4 regions of the Paenibacillus sp. W4I10 genome follow, and region 1 is predicted to be linked to each of the others. Evidence: riboswitches for the same ligand, from Rfam matches in the RefSeq annotation. Region 1 holds a riboswitch; each other region holds the start of a gene.
What was found. A riboswitch is a leader RNA that binds a small molecule or an ion and turns the genes downstream of it on or off. The one in region 1 is predicted to bind cyclic di-AMP.
Positions count from the first base shown of each region.

Region 2: another riboswitch for cyclic di-AMP. It lies ahead of QF049_RS05585 (3D domain-containing protein); the one in region 1 lies ahead of QF049_RS22885 (C40 family peptidase).
Region 3: another riboswitch for cyclic di-AMP. It lies ahead of QF049_RS12995 (C40 family peptidase); the one in region 1 lies ahead of QF049_RS22885 (C40 family peptidase).
Region 4: another riboswitch for cyclic di-AMP. It lies ahead of QF049_RS16380 (HAD family hydrolase); the one in region 1 lies ahead of QF049_RS22885 (C40 family peptidase).

Region 1 is NZ_JAUSXX010000001.1:5,075,709-5,079,924, forward strand. Features, by position in the region: gene QF049_RS22875 (M1 family metallopeptidase) at 1-1,207, shown strand, start outside; gene QF049_RS22880 (hypothetical protein) at 1,218-2,069, shown strand; cyclic di-AMP (ydaO/yuaA leader) riboswitch at 2,315-2,452, shown strand; gene QF049_RS22885 (C40 family peptidase) at 2,456-2,926, shown strand; gene QF049_RS22890 (GNAT family N-acetyltransferase) at 3,282-3,776, shown strand; gene QF049_RS22895 (c-type cytochrome) at 3,927-4,216, shown strand, end outside.
Region 2 is NZ_JAUSXX010000001.1:1,210,708-1,214,923, forward strand. Features, by position in the region: gene QF049_RS05575 (ABC transporter substrate-binding protein/permease) at 1-897, shown strand, start outside; gene QF049_RS05580 (amino acid ABC transporter ATP-binding protein) at 884-1,606, shown strand; cyclic di-AMP (ydaO/yuaA leader) riboswitch at 1,825-2,021, shown strand; gene QF049_RS05585 (3D domain-containing protein) at 2,024-2,695, shown strand; gene QF049_RS05590 (polysaccharide deacetylase family protein) at 2,804-3,595, opposite strand; gene lpdD (prenylated flavin chaperone LpdD) at 3,750-4,091, shown strand; gene QF049_RS05600 (PspA/IM30 family protein) at 4,203-4,216, shown strand, end outside.
Region 3 is NZ_JAUSXX010000001.1:2,941,601-2,945,816, reverse strand. Features, by position in the region: gene QF049_RS13005 (carboxymuconolactone decarboxylase family protein) at 116-445, shown strand; gene QF049_RS13000 (hypothetical protein) at 516-1,217, opposite strand; gene QF049_RS12995 (C40 family peptidase) at 1,342-1,806, opposite strand; cyclic di-AMP (ydaO/yuaA leader) riboswitch at 1,812-1,943, opposite strand; gene pelA (pectate lyase) at 2,372-3,325, shown strand; tRNA gene QF049_RS12985 (tRNA-Leu) at 3,499-3,582, shown strand; gene xynC (glucuronoarabinoxylan endo-1,4-beta-xylanase XynC) at 3,719-4,216, opposite strand, start outside.
Region 4 is NZ_JAUSXX010000001.1:3,620,395-3,624,610, forward strand. Features, by position in the region: gene QF049_RS16370 (Nramp family divalent metal transporter) at 1-1,092, shown strand, start outside; gene QF049_RS16375 (HAD family hydrolase) at 1,235-1,918, opposite strand; gene QF049_RS16380 (HAD family hydrolase) at 2,097-2,495, opposite strand; cyclic di-AMP (ydaO/yuaA leader) riboswitch at 2,611-2,786, opposite strand; gene QF049_RS16385 (glutathione peroxidase) at 3,156-3,635, shown strand; tRNA gene QF049_RS16390 (tRNA-Leu) at 3,785-3,867, opposite strand.

The DNA.
Region 1 (4,216 bases):
GGTGCCTGAAACATACAAAGTGGCTGCTACCGGATTTCCAACGCAGCAAGCCGTGGTGAAGAACGGAGAAAAGGTCTATCAATTCTACGCCGATGATGTGCATGACTTCGCATGGGCAGCCTCACCCGATTTTGTGTACGCAGAGGAGCCATTCTCCGCACCCAATGTGCCTGGTGTACGAATCAAGTTATATCTGGACCCTGCTCATCAGGATCTGAAAGAACGTTATTTCTACGCCGCGAAGGCCGCACTAGCTAATTATAGCAAATGGTTTGGCCCGTATCCTTACGCAACCTTATCCATTGTAGTTCCACCCAAAGCGGGGAACGGTGCTGGAGGTATGGAATACCCTACGCTAGTTACGGCCTTTGGAGCCGATGATACTACCCCAGGTTATGACCTGGAACGTACCGTAGTCCACGAGATTGGACACCAGTACTTCTACGGCATGGTTGCCAGCAACGAATTCGAGGAAGCCTGGCTGGATGAGGGGTTCACTTCTTATGCAGAAGACAAACTGATGGAGCAGGAATATGGATTGATACCGAATCTGCCGGTACAATCGGGACTGATTACGTCTCCTTCATCCTTAACACAAGAATCCTGGAAGTTTGATTCACAGAATGAGTATGCAGCCAATGTCTATACACGTGGCAAGCTTGTGTTGCTTGGTATCGAACATCAAGTCGGTGCAAAAAAGATGGAACGTATTCTCTCTACCTATGTGAAGAAGTACCGCTTCAAACATCCCACTTCGGCTGATTTTCAGAACGTTGTGGAACAAGTGACCCGCACTTCCTGGTCTGATTATTTTGATCAATATGTCTATGGTAACGGGATGGCTGACTTTGCTGTAGAGAAGATTCGTGTTACGCCTGTACAGAAAGACGGCCAAACATTGTACGAGTCATCCGTGACGATCGCAAAAAAAGGGAGTGATTACAACGCCGTTCCTGTTCGCATTGCTTTTGAAGACGGGCATATCCTCACCAAGCAATGGAATGGTAAAGAAGATCGCATCACCTATAAATTAACTCACACATCCCCCGTATCCTGGGCCATGACCGATCCCCTGTACTCGATCGTGCTGGAGAACCGCCATATGAACAATTTCCTGAAATCCGGACTGGATGAGCGGGCGAAGTCCCGCTGGAGCATGAGTGTAACCAAACTAATAGAAGCCATATTCGGAGGTCTGTCATGGTGAGGTGGAAACGGTGAAAGCGAAAATACGTGAAGGCTGGTTTCTCGTCCGTCAGCATATGTTCATTGCCGCACTCTTATTTCTCTATCAACTCATTTGGGGATATTTCTTCTATCGAATGGTACAATCGGCTGTCATCCCGCTGCTCCTGCGCTATCCAGATGCTGATGCAGGGGAGCTGAGTACACTTTTGTTCAAAATGGAAAGTCAACTTAACCTGTCTACCCATCCGGAGGTTCATCGTTATCTATGGATTCTAGGGGGCATGCTGCTGGTTCGCATGTTGATCAGCCCCCTCATTCAGGCAGGACTGCTCTACTCACTTCAGCACTTTAATTCTACAGAAGAGCGCATCCCCTTTGTCCGCGGAATCAAAAATCTGTGGAAACCGATGCTGCTGCTTCACACCATACGTACTTTATTGATACTTCTGCCCGCCTACTGGCTCATACCGAAGCTCTACTCGATTCTCATGGACGGATTTCATTCCCTTCAATTACTTTTGCCTGGTATACCTTATGTTGCTGCCTGGATTGTATATGGTTGGATCATCCACCATGCCATACTCTACATGCAGTTCGGTGTGTCGGCACCAGAAGGAGAAGGCGGGGCTCACGGTACTCTCAAAGCACTCTGGATTGCACTGCGTCATCTCACCGCTGTAATCGGCATTGCACTCCTGCTGGGCGGAGTACACCTGCTCGTCTTTGGGGCATTCACTTCAGCCTCATGGTTATTAACGGGACTTACCGGACTTATACTACAACAGACGTATCCACTTGCCAGATGTCTATTAAGTCTGTGGAAAATATGCAGCCATTTCCGATTATGGCAGTCCAAAATATCCAAAGGTGAGAGCACATAGTTTAAAAATTGTTACCATCACATGTTAAACTCATGGCCTAATATGTACTTATAAATAGGCAGACCTCAACCTTTCCCCGTCAAAGGTCGAGGTTTTTTTTGCTAAATTTGTTGTTAAACGTTGCCAAAGCCGTACTCCTCTGTTACAATAATCGCAGTGAGTTTTTAGTAACAACTTTGTAATCTTTACATTCATATTTGTAACTACTTAAAATTAAATCGTCATTTCTTGATTTCGCAGGTGCATAACTAGCATAGCCAAATTCCTGGCACCTGGGAAGCGGGGGAACCAGTTATGGGTGAATTGATCTTGCTACAGAGGGATCATAGGGGACCTTCAACCGAATCCTTAAGCTAACCTCGCAGGCGTTGGAAGGGGAATATCTCTTGTTCAAGAAGAAATTAACCGCAGCTGTACTTAGCATCACATTCGCTTTATCGCTTGGTGCAGGTAGCGCATTCGCAGATTCAAAGATGGACACAGTAATTGATTCAGCAATGGGAACTACATACAAAAGTGGGGGAACAACGCTTAACGGCTTTGACTGCTCCGGATTTACACGGTATGTATTCGACAAGTTGGGTATTGATTTGGCACGCCAATCCAGTTCCCAATTCGACATGGGCGATTCCGTATCCCGCATGGAAATGAGAGCTGGCGATCTGGTGTTCTTTAATACAACAGGTAAAGGCGTATCCCATGTAGGAATCTTTGTAGGGGATGGAAAGTTCGCACACTCCTCTTCTTCCAAAGGCGTTACGATCAGTGCATTGAGTGAAAACTATTGGGCCAATCGTTATGTTGGCGCGAAACGGATTATGAGCACGGACGCATATGAATCACTGGCCCTTGACTAGGGACAAGCTGAGCAACATGATGCTGTAACCATTAACCATACTGGAACGAAGCAAGAAGCATAACAGAACCGCCCGGTACATTCTCCGCAGGAATGTATCCGGCGGTTTTTTTGTGCTTCAATCCTTATTTATATTGCAAGTTATACTCGGGGTATATCCTGCGACATCAGCAAGTCCATTTTGCGTTCGTTTGTCCGTGCCCTTATGATGTTTTTACCCATCCCGTTATAATATAAACGGAATTACCGGAACTTTTGTTTCATTTTTTTTCTTGGGAAGGAAGACTTGCTAAATGAACATCTCTTTTGTAGAGTGGACAAAGAGTTCTGTTTCAAGGAAAGGAGCATGCAGGTGTATGAAGGAAACCCCTGTGACGTTTCACGTTGTACCCATGCGAGAAGAACATGCGGAGCTTATCTGCAGTTGGCAGTATGACCCGCCTTACAATATCTACAGCTGGCTCCCCTGGGAGCAGATGAAAGCTCTGGAAGTGGAATTCGGAGATGCACAGCTGCGGCAAGAGCAATATGCGATCGTCCTGGATCAGAACGATCGTATATGTGGGTTTGCTCAATACTTCCCACTTCAAGGGGTAACCCGGATTGGCCTTGGCATGCATCCAGAGCTGTGTGGTCAGGGTCAAGGCACAGCTTTTGTCACGGCCATTGTACAGGAAGCCATTCGCCGAAATCCGAAGAATGAGATCGATCTGGAAGTGCTCACTTGGAATGCTCGTGCCATTCAAGTCTATCTGAAGAGTGGATTTGTCACCCAGGATACATACGAACGACAGACCCCAAACGGCTTAAAGCCCTTTCACTGTATGGTTTATGAAGGGCCTCGTGATTAAAATGCATTGCAAAACAACCAAATTTGCGCCTTGTTATGTGATTAGTTCAAAAATTTCCCACAAAATGCTATGATGTCAGTACAGGTTCCGTTATAATGATATGGATAGTTTCAGGTTAGATGATCTTTCATTCTGGAGGGGACATAAGGGATGCACAAATGGATCATGAGCGGAGTATTTTTTGCAGCATGCGCTTTAGCTATTGTTTTAATGTTTACGCTTCCAGGGAAAGAAGAAGTGGCTGAAGAAGCCAAGCCAACCATGCCGGAAGTAACATTGGATGCCGGACAGGCTGAAGCACTGGTCAAAGCCAATTGTATCTCCTGTCACGGGGATCAGCTTCAAGGTGGCGTAGGACCTGCTCTGGCAAACATCGGTAGTCAGGATGATCTGGAGAAGATCTACACTACGATTGTCAAAGGTAAAGGTGGTATGCCTTC
Region 2 (4,216 bases), 3.9 Mb from region 1:
GACGCGGCAATCGTTGAAGATACCGTTGCTGCAGGTTATCTGGACGATATCATTGGACTTGCTGCTGCTGTTCCGGACGAAGAGCAAGCAGAAGCGGCAATCGGGATTCGCAAAGGTAATACCGAGCTGCTAGCTGCAGTAAATGGAACACTGGAGCGATTGAAAAGTGAAGATAAAATCAATCAGATGGTGACGGACGCCAGCCTCTTGATGGCGGATAAAGCGAACAAATCACAAAATATTTTCCAAGTATTCTGGGAATATAAAAGTTTCTATGCTACAGGTGTAGGATACACACTTCTGTTGTCTGCACTTGGGGTTATCTTCGGGGTAATTATTGGATTGATCATCTGTTTGTTCCGTTTGCATGACGCTGCAATCTTGCGCTGGATCGGTACTGCTTACGTTGAAGTGATCCGTGGCACACCGATGCTGGTACAATTGATGATTATTTACTATGGTTTTTCCCTGAGCTTTGGCATTAACTTCACTGCACTTCAGGCAGGTATCATTACACTTTCAATCAATAGTGGTGCCTATCTGGCGGAGATTTTCCGTGCGGGTATCCAAGGTGTGGATCGTGGTCAGTTGGAGGCAGCGCGTTCATTAGGTATGGGCAGAGGCGCCGCGATGCGTTATATCATATTGCCACAAGCCTTCAAAGCTGTATTACCAGCGATCGGTAATGAATTCATAACTATCATTAAAGAATCCTCCATTATCTCCGTTATCGGTATGGTGGATATTATGTATCAGGCAAGTGTAGTCAAAAACATTACGTACCAAGGATTGAGTCCATTTTTGATTGCAGCAGCCATCTACTTTGTAATGACGTTCATTTTGTCCAAGCTGCTGGGACGACTGGAAAGGAAGTTGAGTGCAAGTGATAGACGTTAGACAATTACACAAATCTTATGGTAATAACGATGTGCTTAAGGGCATTAACGTGACGATTGGCAAAGGTGAGGTTGTTGTGGTCATCGGCCCTTCCGGTTCAGGTAAAAGTACATTCTTGCGTTGTTTGAACCTGCTGGAAAAGCCTACCTCGGGAGAGATTGATTTTGAAGGCGTGTCAATCACGGACCCCAAACACAATATTAACGCAACTCGTGAGAAAATGGGCATGGTGTTTCAGCACTTCAACCTGTTCCCACACAAAACGGTAGAGCAAAACATCACGATTGCTCCGATTAAAGTGAAGAAACAATCCACTCAGGAAGCGGAGAAAATTGCCGCTGATCTGCTTAACACCGTGGGCTTGTACGATAAAAAAGATACATTCCCGAATCAGCTGTCCGGTGGACAGAAGCAGCGGATCGCCATTGCAAGAGCATTGGCCATGCAGCCGCATGTGATGCTGTTTGACGAGCCTACTTCGGCACTGGACCCCGAGATGGTCGGTGAAGTGCTGGATGTCATGAAACGTCTTGCAGAAGGCGGGATGACCATGGTCATCGTAACGCATGAGATGGGTTTTGCACGTGAAGTGGGAGACCGGATCCTGTTCATGGATGGCGGGGTTATTGTAGAAGAGGGAACACCAGATGAGGTGTTTGGAGCACCGAAAAATTCACGTACACGTGATTTTCTTGCCAAAGTACTCTAAATGAAGTAATTCAAATAGCGTTACTGACTTCGAGTCGGTAACGCTATTTTTTATGCGCATTAATCACTTAAAGATTCGAAATGTAACTTTTCTGTTACCAAATATAAAGAAGTCGGTTCGCCCAAATTTTCTGAATTATCCAGTATTCTTACAGTTGATGACATGCTAAAAACCATTTGGCAAGAATTACTACAAGTTCAGGTTACAAAATTGTGATATATTGAACTCTGCCGAAACTACCGGACAGGGAGTGCGGGGGATGTAACGATGCAGATTGTGCAGGGGGAAGAACTACAGCACACTGCTTGGGGTGAATTAGGGGTACATAACGTTTCAAATGTAATGAAGAACCTATAGGGTGGGCTCCTCATCCGAATCCGACAACTAACTTCGCAGGCATAATGAGGGAGGAAGACCATGATTAACAAGAAACGTATAGCCAAAACAGCAGTAGCATTATTGACAACAGCAATGCTCATTCAAGCCGTTCCGGCTCACGCCGATTCAGTTCATGTGGCCAAAGAAGGGGATACCTTCTACACCTTATCAAAACAATATGGAGTAGCAATGAACACGTTGGTTAAAGCAAACAACGACATTTCACCTTACAACATTTATGGTGGTTTGAAAATTACGATTCCCGGTAAGGCAAACAATGTAGCTGCCGCGGCGACGGAGAGCAAGACCCAAGCCAAAACAGTTACCACAGCGAGCTTGGACGTTAATGCAGATAACAAAGTGGTTCAGGCCTGGGGTAAAACATTCGATTACAGCAAAGCTGTGAACGTAAAAGCAACGGCATACTCTGCAGATCCGTCTGAAAATGGAGGCTGGGGTGCAGTCGATTATTTCGGAAATGACCTTGAACTGGGTACGATTGCAGTTGATCCAAGTGTAATTCCACTCGGAACCAAAGTACTGGTAACTGGTCACAGCCATCCAGGATTGCCAAAAAAAGCTTTTGTAGCCACAGCACGTGATGTGGGCGGTGCAATCAAGGGTCACCGGATTGATATCTTTATCCCGGGTAGCAAACAGTCTGTAAGCTCATTTGGTTTTCAGGATATCGAGCTGTACATTCTGAAGTAGAGAGAAAATAAAATTTAAAATGAATTCAAACAGGGTGTCTGCCAGTCGCTAATTCGCGATTGAACAGCACCCTTTTAATATTCTCATTTATTTGCTATCACGGTCATTCTAATCTTTGGCCTTTGGCAATCCCAGCATTTCGTCCAAGGTGACCAGTTCATATCCCCGATTACGCAATTCCTCAATGATTTCAGGCAAAGCCTCAATCGTACCGTTCAGATTTGATCCTACACCGCCTCCAGCATGTTGTAGAACGATGGAGCCAGGCTTCACGGCAGACAGGATGTTATCTTTCACCTGTTCCTTTGAAAGGCCTTTCCAGTCCAGGGAGTCTACGTTCCAGTTCACAATGCTATAGTGTTGTTTGGCAGCCCATCTCAGCTGTTCTTCATTAATGTCTCCATAAGGCGGCCGAATCATCTTGGGCGTATATCCCGCCAAACGTTGAATAATATCTCCGGTATGTAGAATTTGTTTACGAAAGGCATTCATCGACAGCTTACTGAATTCAGGATGATTGTAGCTGTGATTACCAACCATGTGCCCTTCCTTAACGATGCGTTTCACCAGATCCGGATGTTTCTCAGCACGACTACCCACGATGAAGAATGTAGCTCTGACATTGTATTTCTTCAATACATCCAGCACTTGGGGAGTAAATCGTGGATCAGGTACATCATCAAAAGTCAGTGCAACCTTCTTGGTTGAAGGACCATTGGTTTTGAACGTATCGGCATATTTTTGACGTAACTGTCCCAATGTCAGTTGTTTTTCTTCCGTAGAATCCGAACCTGATACTGATTCACTTGGCGGGCTTGAACCATCCCGTGATGAAACTGGAGCATGATATCCCCCGAGAAAAATAACGATAACCATCAGCATAATGAGGCGTACACGCATAATAACGGCCTCCTTTTCCAAAATGACGTTCTCCTTGGTATGCCCGGGGGTCTCATAAAATATGCGTAGTGTGAGAAGTTTCATTGCGGATTTAGCTTATGACAGCCATAATTCCTCCATATAAAACATATAGAAAAGGATAGGTGGATAGGATATGAGTACATATGATTTGAAATCCATACGTTTACAGGTGATTGAAGCAGGAGAGGATAAGGTTTTTCTCGTTACCGGAGGAAAGGCGCATATTGGTGCCGTAGCCACGTTCTACGTGGATCATGAGCGCGTCAGCGGGACGACGGTACATATTCCGGGGCATAAGGAACAAGAGCTGTGTGAGCGGCTTGCCCGAAAGGCTGCCCTGCAGCTGAAAGTAACCGTTACGGTGATCATGGGTATTCATTTTGATTCCATCACGCGGATGCAGATCGACGAAATCGTGCAGACTGCAGAGAGGTTGATGGAGGATCATCTGAACAAAGATAAGCGGTCTTCCTGACATAAGAGCCATCGAATGTTTTGATTTTATTTGCTAAAATTGAAACGAGTTGTAGATTGTTACGTATGTATGGTTATATACGATGTAATATCGACTAGGAGGAATAACATAATGTCCATTTTCAA
Region 3 (4,216 bases), 2.1 Mb from region 1:
GCGTTTAAATGTTTGGAATTACCATGATTTCTTGGCATAATTGACTCACTCGGGAGAGAAGATAGGTACAGTGAGGAAGATCTGTAACTATAGCCGAGAGGGTGTGCTACGAGCCATGACATTGATGAATGATAAAGTTCATGCCTACAAGGATCAGATTGGAGCATTAAGCGATGTACTGCCAGGTGTGGTGAAGTCATATCATGAGTTTACCGGAGAATGTTTCCAACCTGGCGTGATTGATGCCAAGACAAAACAGCTAATTGCGCTTGGTATTGGATTGTTTGCCAACAATGAGGTATGTACCTTCTACCATGTAGAAGAAGCCCGTGCCAAGGGAGCAACAGATCAGGAGATTATGGAGACCGTAGCCGTGGCCGGAGCTGTTGGAGGAGGACATGCCCTGTCTCAGGGTGCGATGCGAGTGCAAAAGGCACTGCATTAATATAAAAAAACATTGTGAAACAGTAACAGGGTTATACTTCCCTTCAATATGGGAGTATAACCCTGCTTTTTTAAAGATCGTTTTTACTTTCTTTACTGTTTGCTTTTTTATTATACTTGTCCACATCAGCAAATTTCTCCATAACGGAGTAGTTTGCTGTATAGTTTATTGTGGAGTACCGTTCAGGACGAAATTCAATCTTAGAGCGATCAGTATCCCAGAAATATGTAATGGAATTATCGAAGGTCTTACTTCCAGGCTGACCATATTTATTCGTTAGCTCTTCCAGAATTTCATCAGAATCCTGACTATTTAACATACCAAAATAATATGTGGCCTCGTGGAGCAAGAAGTCATCTAATGGATATTCATCTGCTGCATTTTCCATTTCTTCAAGGCGCTGGTCCATTATTTTGTATATCTCTTCTTTCCTTGTTTCTGTTGTATTGGGGTTATTTAATTCCTCTGATAATTCCTTTCCTTCTTCCATCTTTTCCAGAATGCTATCATTGTCTAATAAATCAATAAAAACGTATTTGGCATCTGCTTTCTTACCCAGAACTACAAGATTAGAATATTCGATACTTTTCTCATGTTCATTATGTACGTCCTCTTCATAGCCTGAGTTCCCATTCTTTTCTTCGGCTGAAATGACTTTGTCGATCTTGGTCCCCCATGAAACATCTCTAAAATCTTTTTCGTTCTCACTACTGCAACCTAAACTACCTATTACTAAAATAGCAAAACTTAAAACAAACATTAACTTTTTCAATTGTTCTCCTCATCTCCTTTTATTTCCTAAAACATTTTACATTGTTTAAGAAAGCAGTTGAAGACAAAAAATGGTTAAACAAAAAAGGCATCCGGTTAATAACCGATGCCTTTTTGTATGTGAATTACATTTTACCTAACATTTTATCATACATAAACTGTCCAGTTACCCGACGTGCTGTTACGTAACGATCATTGAAGTATGGATTCGATAACTTCGTGATGCTTACACCTTTACTGCTGGAGGCATGAGCGAATTGTCCGCCGCCGATATATACACCTGTATGTGAAATGCCTTTGCCCATCGTATTGAAGAACACCAGATCACCTGTGCGAATGTTGCTTTTCGATACAGGCGTACCTGCTTTGGCTTGCTGCTGTGAAGTACGTGGCAATTCAATGCTGTATTTGTTGAAAAGATATCTCATAAAACCAGAACAGTCGAAGCCGGCTACAGTCGTGCCACCCCATTTGTAAGGTATACCTGTCATGTTGTTCACTACGGAGTTGATACTGCTTGCCTCTGTGCTTGTTGCCCCGGATGTAAATAATACAGCTGCTCCAAAAATGGAGATAATCAGTTTTTTCAAAATCAATGTTCTCCCTTCGATGCCTACGGAGTTAGCTAAGGGTTCGGTAGAAGGTTCCCTATATTTCCTATGTATAAGAATAATTCACCCAAATTGGTTCCCCCGTTTTCAAACATGAAACTCGGCAATGAATAATTAAGTTTTTGTAACTATTTGAAACTATATTGCATAAATGCGTAATTGTCAAACCCATTTAAAACCCTTCGTAATACCTCAATGTTAGCGGAATTAAGGTTTTTATATGAAAGAAGGGATCAAGTTTGGGAATCATTCATGACAAAAACGTCATTAATGATTCGTTTAAGACGAATTTGGATAAATAAATAGGTTTGTCATGAGTTAAAAGAACTATCCCGTTATGTAGAATTAGAGAGATTATATTCATTAAGTTGCATATATTGACAAAAATCGAATTTTTGCATATTATCTGATTATCCAATCCACATATTGGATTAAAATTGATTTTATTATGCGATAAATACAAATAAAGGAGGTTTGGGGGCGTATATCATAGGTAAAGTAGAAGTGGAAGATTTATAAAAATGAACATAGGAGAGTGTTACATTTGAAAGCGAAGAAAATAATTACTTTTGTCCTGGCATGTACGATGGTGTTCTCAGCAGTTGGAATGGCAGTTCTTCCTGTAGGGACGGTATCTGCTGCGGATGCATCGGGTACTACAGCGAGTATTTCTGATATTTTGAAGAACCAGCTGCCGGATGGAGGTTGGAGAAAAGATTATAAACAGACAAGTGGAGAGTGGGCGAAGTCCACGATTGACAACAAGGCTACATACTCAGAAATTAGAAGATTGGCGAAGGAATTTAAAAAGACAAATGATCCGCGATACTCCACAGCTGCAATCAAAGGAATTAACTTTTTGATCAACATGCAGTATTCAAACGGCGGATGGCCACAAGTTTACCAAAGCTCCGGATATCACAAGCACATTACCTACAATGATGATGCCATGATTAATGTAATGATCATGCTGGATGAAGTAGCAGCACGCAAAGGTGATTTCTCGTTTATCGACAGCACACTTGCTAACCGTAGTAAAAATTCAGTTGCCAAAGGTGTGGAGGCGATTTTGAATACACAAGTCGTTTCAGGTGGTAAGCTGACAGCATGGGGACAACAACATGATTCCAGTTCCCTTAAACCAGCGAGCGCAAGAATCTACGAAGTGCCATCGCTGACAGCTGGAGAGAGTGTAACGATTGTTAAATTTCTGAAAACCAGACCTGCTAACGCTAAAATTACCGCATCCATTAAAGGAGCGGAGGCTTGGTTTAACAAGGTGAAAATTACGGGGTACAAATATGAAAGAGCTAATGGAGATAGTAAAATTATCGCTGATTCCAAAGCTGCACCAATTTGGGCACGCTTCTATGAGATAGGAACGGATAGACCAATCTTTATTGGTCGTGACGGGGTAGTTAAATACAAATTAAGTGATATTGATAAAGAAAGAAGAGGCGGTTACGCATGGTATGGCAACTGGCCTTCCAAGCTGTAATTTGCAGTATGCTTCCGTTTTAATGAACCAAGCTATTAATAGTTAAAGGTAAAACCCGAATCGACATGGACGTCTGGTTCGGGTTTTATTGTTATTATTTTCAGTGTTGACATGATAGATTCCGCATGATATATTATTTCTTGTCGCCGATATTGATCACGGAGATACAATATGCGGTCGTGGCGGAATTGGCAGACGCGCACGGTTCAGGTCCGTGTGGGCTAACCCCCGTGGAGGTTCGAGTCCTCTCGACCGCATCTAATAAAAAGACTCCTTAAGCTAACGCTTAAGGAGTCTTTTTTTGCATTTTTTGATATAACATTAACTTAGATTTGAGTACTTAGTGCTTAGCTGCACGTACAGCAAATGTCTTCCATTAGCCATACGGAACGTTTATTGTGCTGCGGTAACATTAACGCTGTCAATATTCGGTCCTTCGGATCCGGTGGTGACCACTTTCAATGTATTGGTCCCCGTGTTCATGGGGACCTGTATTGTTTTTTCAACCCATGTGGACCAGCTTCCCGTAGCCGGAAAGGGCTCGTTGCTAATGACTTTGGTTCCGTTCACAAAAATGTCGATGTTCCGAGTGCCGCTTTCCAGCGCATAACGAAACTTTACATTTTTGGTGCCTGTAATCGTATTGTTAATGGCGTTCCATTGAATGGCTGAACCAGTCATTGCATTGAAGTTAACATACCCGGAGCCAGTGTAACCTGGGTAGATCGTTTCAATGGTAGCATCCGTAAGAGTTGTTCCGGTCTCGGCTTCATAAGTAGTGCCACTACCTGTATTTCCGCCGTTATTCCCGCCAGTAATGTTGGCAACAAACGTTGTTACGCTTTGAGGTGGGAGCTGTGCCGTGAAGGCTCCATTGGATACGTTAAGCGA
Region 4 (4,216 bases), 1.5 Mb from region 1:
GCCGTTGTCCTTCAGTCGCTGGCTGGCAAGCTCGGCATCGTCACTGGACGGGATCTGGCTCAAGCCTGTCGTGAACGATTCAGCATGCCTGTTGTCATGATGTTATGGATTCTGTGTGAACTGGCCATTGCAGCTACCGATCTGGCTGAGGTCATAGGTTCTGCCATCGCATTAAAGCTGTTATTTAACATACCCATGTTATACGGCGTTATCATCACTGCAGTTGATGTACTCCTGATTCTTGTACTGCAAAACAAAGGCTTCCGCGCTTTGGAAACTCTCGTCATTGTGCTGATGGCAACCATTGCCCTCTGCTTCGGTATTGACCTGTTTCTGGCAAAACCGGATATGGGCGGTGTTCTCCATGGTTTTGTACCAAATGTTGAGATTCTGCAAAACCCGGCTATGCTCTATATTGCCATTGGTATTATAGGAGCAACCGTGATGCCGCATAATCTGTATCTGCATTCTTCCATTGTGCAGACGCGTCAGATCGAACAGACACCACAGGGTAAAAAAGAAGCTATTCGGTACTCGACCATGGATTCTACAATCGCGTTGACACTCGCCCTGTTCATCAATGCGGCCATCCTGATTGTATCTGCTGCTGTATTCCACAGTGCTGGTATGACGCAGGTTGCCGAGATCGCAGATGCCTATCATCTGCTGACACCTCTATTGGGTACTACGGTTGCAAGTATTCTGTTCGGTGTGGCGCTATTAGCATCAGGTCAGAACTCTACCCTTACAGGTACACTCGCTGGGCAGATCGTTATGGAAGGTTTCCTGAACATTCGAATTCCGGCTTGGCTGCGCAGACTGGTCACACGTCTGATCGCCATCATCCCGGCGGTAATTGTGACAGCCATTGCAGGAGAACATGGCACAGAAGAACTGCTCATTTTGAGCCAGGTCGTGCTGTCTCTTCAATTGCCCTTTGCTGTAATTCCCCTGGTGATGTTCACAAGTGATAAAAAAAGCATGGGTGCATTCGCCAACAAAATGTGGCTCAAAATCATCTCATGGTTCATTGCAGCTGTTATCGTTGTGCTGAATGTATATCTGATCATTCAAACGATCCGGCTATTCTAATCTCGTTCTAATCGACTAAATACTAAAAAGGCTGATCAACTCTGGTATGCAATACCCAAGTTGATCAGCCTTTATTGTTGCAATACAGCAACATGTTTCCTTTTATAGTAAAACTCAAACTCCAATAAACAACCATCTAAATCTAATCCTGATTTGGTATCAGTAATGGCAGGAGTTGATCCAATGAATCCACAGTCCAATCCGCACGTTTGTCATCCGATAGTTCTGGCTGGAATCTTCCGTAACCCTGCATAATTCGAATCGTACGCATGCCCAGCTTCCGAGCAGGTATAATGTCGTTATCGATCCGATCGCCGATCATGACGGCTTCCTCCGGTTTACAACCGGCCTGCTTCAAGGCCACAGCGTATAACTCAGGGTCTGGCTTGGACACTCCTTCTTCAGCCGAACATGCCAGAACATCAACATACTTCCGCAACCCGTAGCTCTCCAGTCTCTCTTCCGTTCCAGGACTCTGATTGGCAATAATACCAATGCGATAATGCCGTGACAACTGCTGAAGAACGGAATCCGCTGAAGGAAAAGGACGTTCAAGATCTTTTTGAAACTTCAACTTGTCCTGAATCTGTTTCTGGTGTCCCTCGTCTTCAACAAATGTGCGAATCGCCACTCTCATAGGCCATTGCTCATATTTCTGGTAACAGTTCGCGAACAGTTCGCGTACCGCCTCAATCTTCACCGGATACCCCAATGCACAGGCTTCGCGGACGAACTGTCCGATAATATCATCAACCGGCTCCCATTCATCCACCAGCGTATCTCCAACATCAAAAAACAACCATTTCAATCCACCTACATCCGGCACGCCAATTCCTCCTTGTAAGCCACAGGTGATTCCTGATCCTAATCTAAAAGTTCGCGTTCACCTTTAAACCCATAAAAAAGAAGACTCACCATCATGCATGAGTCTCCTCAAACTTCCGTTTATCGATACATTCAATTATAACAGGCACCTTACACCTGAGCAATCACAAGCTATGGCATTAACCATTGAGGAGAAAGCCAACTTCCCCATTGAGCGAATATACAATCCGGTCTGCGCCCATGCCCCGATAGATGCCCTTAGGATGACTCTGCTCCGTAATGACGCACAGGGATTTCGATGTCCATGAACGGCAGATCTGTAAATAACGACAGGTCAGATTCAGGCTGTTCTCGAAAATAAACACGTTGCCTACGCTGCCCTGCGGCAAAAACCATTTTTGAGCTGCAGCCGTATTCATGCGAATGACATGTTCTACTCCGATTCTACGGAGTCTGCGCTCTTCCCCTGCACTGTTGGTTAGAACGGCAAACGGCATTTTTTTGTACATCAGCAATTTGATAAATTTGCGTCCTGCTTCATTTGGAGCAGTCACTAAGATCATCTCAGTATCCATCATTCGTTCCTCCCTTGGCGTGAAAAGACAACAAAAAAGAAGCGTGGGGGACCAAGGCCTCCCGAACGCTTCTTAAATAACCCATGGCGAAAACACCATGAACCAGCGTACGGCTTGTTGCCTCTCCCTTTAACGCTTACGAGGTTAGCTGACGGATTCGGGCGCGAGAGTCGCCCTATTTCCGGCTGTCACCGGAAAATTCACCCCATGAATGCCTACTGTCCTGGACAGCGCATTCTGTTGGTTCCCCCGTTTTCCACTCATCAATGAATGGAAACTCAGCGATTAAAACATCGTTCGTATATCTTAAGGATAAGATCGAGCGATATTATCGTTTGTTACGTTTTTCAGGTACAATTTAGTTTAAATTGAAATTACGTTATGAATCATACACCCGCGTCATGACGGTGTAAAGTCCGTACAGATCACCGAATCGACAGATTTTCGGCAATACTCACATATAATAGCGCTTACAATAAGGTCATACTCTATCCATCTCTTTAAATCTATCTATTTCTCACTCTGACGAAAATCACTTCGCAATTCATTCACGTATTCTGCACAACTTGCCTGTTTTGATGCTTATAACACCATATTAGTTTTGCAATATTTAATTGTAACCAATATAATATAAGAAAGAGTAAATAAATGGAGGCGATTTAGATGACAGTCTACGATTACAAAGTGAATACCCTTCGCGGTCAAGAAGTTGAAATGTCCGACTACCGTGACAAAGTGCTCCTGATTGTGAATACGGCAAGCTCATGCGGACTTACCCCTCAATTCAAAGGTCTGCAAGAACTGCAAGACAAGTTTCAAGATGCTCCATTTGAAGTTCTTGGTTTCCCAAGCAACCAGTTTGCACAGGAAAAAGGATCTTCCGACGATATTGCCGAGTTCTGTCAGATGAATTATGGCGTAAGCTTCCCTATGTTTGAGAAAATTGATGTGAACGGCTCAAGCGCTCACCCTCTCTTCCAGCACCTTAGCACAGAAGCTCCTGGCCTGCTCGGCTCCAAAGCAATCAAATGGAATTTCACCAAATTCCTCGTGGATCAGAACGGAGAGGTAATTAAACGTTATGCTCCCAAAACAACACCGGACAAGATTGAAGAAGATATCAAAAACTTGCTGCAAAAATAATACATTGGCCACCCACAGCCGGAAGGTAGAGCAGTCTTGCCCCGGTAATGGATGGCTTTTTTTCTCAACTTTGATGTCATACTGTTCGAAAAAGACAAAAAAAAGAAGCTTTCCAATAACGGAAAGCTTCTTTTTAATCGTTCATATGATGCGGTCGAGAGGACTCGAACCTCCACGGGCATACGCCCACTACCCCCTCAAGATAGCGTGTCTGCCATTCCACCACGACCGCATGTCGTAAATAATCGGCAACAGAATTGATTATACCGGGTTCAGAACTAAAAGTAAAGTATTTTTTAATACTACTTTTTCAGCTAGGCATTTTCATCAAAAATCGCATAATCTCGTCATCTTTACCCATGAACTGCATATTATTAGATTTGATCCCCTCTTTTTCGGTAAGAGCCGATCTTGTTGATTCATTTATATGTAGTCCTTCCTTATATATGGCCCTCCCTGCACTTCGCCACAAAAATAACATAATGAGTTATATAAAATAACACAAATATTAAATTCCAGATTTAATCCATTAAATTTCACTGATACCATTGACAAAAAGCGGACATTTATGGGATGATAAC